2 regions of the Lysinibacillus sp. FSL W8-0992 genome follow, and region 1 is predicted to be linked to the other one. Evidence: predicted binding sites of a transcription regulator. Region 1 holds the regulator's gene; the other holds the start of a gene.
The links. The regulator Rex, encoded in region 1, represses fermentation and respiration genes when NADH is low (regulators of the CRP and FNR family bind a similar motif). The targets are predictions, from matches to a motif close to TTGTGAAATATTTCACAA.
Positions count from the first base shown of each region.

Region 2: the regulator Rex is predicted to act here: its motif matches at 1,611-1,628, upstream of NSQ74_RS06590 (cytochrome ubiquinol oxidase subunit I).

Region 1 covers NZ_JBBOZQ010000001.1:1,218,968-1,221,457, forward strand. The annotation lists gene NSQ74_RS05925 (ABC-F family ATP-binding cassette domain-containing protein) at 1-672, opposite strand, end outside; gene NSQ74_RS05930 (redox-sensing transcriptional repressor Rex) at 1,061-1,696, shown strand; gene NSQ74_RS05935 (twin-arginine translocase TatA/TatE family subunit) at 1,813-2,028, shown strand; gene tatC (twin-arginine translocase subunit TatC) at 2,049-2,490, shown strand, end outside.
Region 2 covers NZ_JBBOZQ010000001.1:1,360,187-1,362,676, reverse strand. The annotation lists gene NSQ74_RS06595 (cytochrome d ubiquinol oxidase subunit II) at 1-16, opposite strand, end outside; gene NSQ74_RS06590 (cytochrome ubiquinol oxidase subunit I) at 13-1,359, opposite strand; gene NSQ74_RS06585 (diacylglycerol kinase) at 1,715-2,490, opposite strand, start outside.

The sequences.
Region 1 (2,490 bases):
GTAACGGTCATGTGAAACGATTAAAATAGCGCCTTCATAGCCTTTTAAATAAGTCTCTAACCAAGATAGCGTTTCAATATCTAAATGGTTTGTAGGCTCATCGAGAATTAATAAATCTGGCTTACTTAATAGAAGCTTTGCAAGAGCTAAACGAGTTCGTTGACCTCCTGACAATGAGCTAATTGCTTTTTCATAATCCTCTGGGTAAAATTGCATACCATGAAGAACAGAACGCGTATCAGATTCGTATTGATAGCCTCCTGCATCTTTAAAATCATGCTGTAATTGGTCATATTCGGACATAACCTTTGCATACATTTCTGGATTTTCGTAAACCGCTGGATCAGCCATTTGTTGCTCAAGGGAGCGCAATGTCTTTTCCTGTCCAAGAAGCGGTTCGAAAATTGTCATCATTTCGTCCCAAATTGATAAAGTTGAGTTTAGACCCGCATGTTGTTCTAAATAGCCAACTTGAACGCCTTTTGGAATAATAATATCGCCAGAATCATATGACAATTGACCAGCGATGATTTTTAGTAAAGTGGATTTACCAGCCCCGTTACGTCCGACTAATGCTACACGATCACGGTGTTGAACTTCTAGTTTGACACCACTTAAAATTTCATCTGCAATAAAGGATTTATATAGTTGATTGACTTGTAATACAATCATTCTTGACACCTCAATTCTTTCTTAGTGTAAAGGATGACGGAATTGCTTGCAATGTCAGTGCTTTACTTATTCTAAGCTGTCATGTAAGATTGAAACGATTTCTCTTTAGTTAGTGGCGTAAAACACGCCGTTAACTAAAGGGAAATCCTCCACTTTTATAAGTGGGTGATGAATATGATATGCATTGAACTCAGTGTGGGTTGAAACCCGTCTGAATCAAGTTAGCGGCCCAGCGGATGTCATAGATTTTATGAGAAGACTTTCAAGTATGCTCAAAAAATTCTAGATGCATGTACGCTGAAATGTAATTGATTCATATAAGCATGTTTCAAAATGAGTATTCAAATACGCTTAGGTGAATTTGATGTGTTTATAAGGAGGAAAAAGTTTGAAACAAGAAGTAAAAATTCCACAAGCCACAACTAAAAGACTTCCTCTTTACTATCGATTTATCCAAAACTTTGCGCAAGAAGGAATGGAACGTATTTCATCGAAGGAATTGAGCGAGGCGATGAAAATCGATTCTGCAACGATTCGTCGTGATTTTTCTTATTTCGGTGCGCTTGGCAAAAAGGGATATGGCTATGATGTTCAGCATCTATTGAAGTTTTTTAGCCAAACACTTGATCAGCATGAGACAACAAAAGTAGCGTTAATCGGTGTGGGGAACTTAGGGAATGCATTTTTAAAGTATAATTTCCAAAAAAATCATAACACTCATATAGTGGTTGCATTTGACTCAAAGGCACCAAAAGAAGGGAAAATGATAAGCAATATTCCCGTTTATCATCCCGATTTATTAGAAGAAAAGTATGCTGAATATGGAGCAGACCTTGCTATTTTAACAGTATCTTCGCGCTCTGCTCAGAAGATGGCGGATCGATTAGCAGCAATGAATGCAAAAGGCATTTTAAACTTTACGCCAGAGCGTATTACCGTACCAGATACTATGAAATTATTAACGATAGATTTGTCGGTAGAATTACAAGCGCTCATATATTTAATACGAAATAGCGATAAATAAAGGTATTCACAAATTTGTAAACTGTTACAATTGATGGTGTTTAAACTATTGAAATAAATTCGCCAAACGAAAATATTTAAGTTAAAATGATAGATATATAAGAGGAGGTGGCTGCAATGGTTGTGCACTTAAGTGCTTTTACACCAGTTAGCCTAGTTATTATCGGTGTGGTTGCAATTCTAATATTCGGACCAAAGAAATTACCTGAGCTAGGTAAAGCAATGGGTTCTACACTTCGTGAATTTAAAAATGCAACAAAAGGTCTAGCTGATGACGATGACGATACAAAAAAGAAAATAATTGAACATAAAGAAAATGATAACGTTAAGTAAGTTAAGGATGTCTAGTTAATATGAATCCAAGAGAATTAACAGTCGTAGAGCATTTAGAAGAACTAAGAAAACGGCTCTTTATTTGCGCTGTTTTCTTTGTTATTGCACTTATAGTTGGCTTTTATCTAGCCGAACCATTAATTAAACATATTCAATATAGTAAAGAAGCAGAGCAACTAACTTTAAACGCGTTTAAAGTGACTGATCCCCTTGTCGTATATTTGCAAGTGACAGTCATTATAGCGTTTGTTATAAGTTCACCGTTGCTTCTTCATCAAATTTGGTTATTTATTACACCAGGTTTACATGAGACAGAACGTAAGGCTACTTTAAAATATATTCCATATTCGTTCTTTCTATTTTTAGCAGGAGCTTCATTTTCTTATTATGTTTTATTCCCATATGTCATGCACTTTATGATGGGCTTATCTGCGGATTTAGAAATCAAACAAACAATTGGGA
Region 2 (2,490 bases), 140 kb from region 1:
ATATCTCTAATGTCATATGATGTCACCGCCTTTTTCTATATTCCGATCTTCAATTTCACGCTCAATTGGATTCTTTTTAAACATGCGAATTAATACAACGGTACTACCTACTCCAAGTACCGCATAAACACCTGAGAATAACAGCATCATTAAATCCACATGATCGCTCGTTGTTGCGCCCTCTGGTGTTCGCATAATACCGTATAATATCCACGGTTGACGTCCAACTTCGGCAAGCCACCAGCCTGATTCAATCGCTATTATTGACAGTGGTGCACCTGCAACAATAATCCATCTAAACAACCGCGAATGAATAAACCGCCAACGACGTAATTTCCCTACTACATAAACTAAAGAAACTAATGCCATGAACATACCGATAAAGACCATCGTATTAAACAGATAGTGAATATAAAGCGGTGGTCGGTCTTCCTCCGCAAATTGGTCTAAGCCTATCACTTCTGCATTTGGATTATTAGCTGCTAGTATACTTAATGCATAAGGTACTTTAATGGCATACTTTACTTCCTCGCCATCTAGCACACCGAATAAAATAAGTGATGCTTTATCTGTTGTTTCAAAATGCCATTCAGCCGCAGCTAATTTTTCTGGTTGGTATTCCGCTAAGTATTTGCCTGAGAAGTCACCTATTATTGCAGCTGAAATTGATGTCACCAGACCAATCTTCATTAATAAAAATAATGATTTTTTATGATAAATATGGTCTGAGCCTTTAAGCATACGGTAGCCTGCAATTGCCGCCAACACAAATGCTGATGTCATATAGGCTGTAACAAGCACGTGCGCTACTTTAGTTGGCATAGCTGGGTTAAACATTGCTAGAAATGGTTGAATATTAACGAGCTGACCGTCCACTATGTCAAAGCCTTGTGGTGCGTTCATAAAGGCATTCACGATTGTTATAAAAACTGCAGACATTGATGCACCTAATGCAACAGGAATTAGAAGGAGCATATGTTTTTTCTGACTATCGAAACGATCCCAAGTGTATAAGTAGATACCTAAGAAAATGGCCTCAAAGAAGAATGCAAAGGTTTCCATAAAGAGTGGTAATGCTATAGTTTGCCCTGCGAGTTGCATAAAATTCGGCCATAGTAAAGATAATTGTAATCCGATAGCTGTACCTGTAACGACCCCTACAGCAACGGTAATGACGAAACCTCGTGCCCAACGTCGTGCCATTAAAATATAATGCTCGTCATTCTTTTTGTATCCAGTCCACTGCGCAATCATAATCATTAACGGCACGCCGACACCAATCGTTGCATAAATGATATGGAACGATAACGTAAGCTCCGTTAATGCACGACTCCAAAAGACTGCTGATTCATTAATCATCTCATTACCCTCCTAACTACCAAATATTCTTCCCAGTATGGAAAGTAGCATGATAATTGCAACACCGAAGCTTAACCAAATAAGCTTTCTTTCCTGTGACTTATACACATTGCACCACTTCCTTTCCCTTATCCATACCCATATTTTCCACTATTTCAACGAAAAAAACCTTTATAATGGACCGAAACTTCGGCCTATTATAAAGGTTTCAAATTTTGTTCATTTAATATACGCATATTCGCCAAACATTTTTCTTAATTCGTTCACAACCCCAATTTATGAGGGGATTACAAACAAATAAGTGTAAATTTACAAAATTATTTACACTTATTTGCCATTGTTCCATAAGATTAATTTAAATCCGATCTTCCTCCCGAATATCTTCAATCGGTACAAAAATTTCAATATGGCGCTTCAAATTTTCAAATGTTGCAGGTGCATCTCCACCGTATTCGCCATCTAGATTTAAATGCACTTCGTTTTCCGTCGTAACTTTCACAACACTTGCTTTTTTATAAATAACACGATCATCCTTTAAATGTTCGCCTCGTAACGCCATTGCCGCAAGTTGAATAAATTCTGGAAGGCTCACTTTTTTCAATACTAATAATGTAAAGTAACCGTCGTTTATGCTCGCATCTGGTGCAAGCTTTTCAAAGCCGCCAACAGAGTTCGTTAAGCCACATAAAAACATCATTGCATCTCCATCAAATACTTCACCATCATATTCAATACGCATATGTGATGCCTTAATAGATGGAATCATTTCAACCGCTTTTAAATAGTAAGCTAACTGCCCTAGCATTGTTTTCATTTTGCTTGGCACTTCGTACGTTAGCTCAGTAATACGTCCCCCAGCAGCGATATTGATGAAATAGCGTTCTCCATTTAACAATCCAACATCTACTGGTAAGGTATCGCCTTTAATAATAATATCAACGGCTTCATCAATATTTCGTGGAATATGGACGGCACGTGCAAAATCATTCGTTGTCCCCATTGGAATTAAGCCAATCTTCGGACGTTTTTCAAATTGCCCGACACCAGAAACAACCTCATTTAACGTCCCATCCCCACCAACTGCTATGATAATATCAAATCCACGTTCTACTGCGTTTTTTGCTGCTTCTA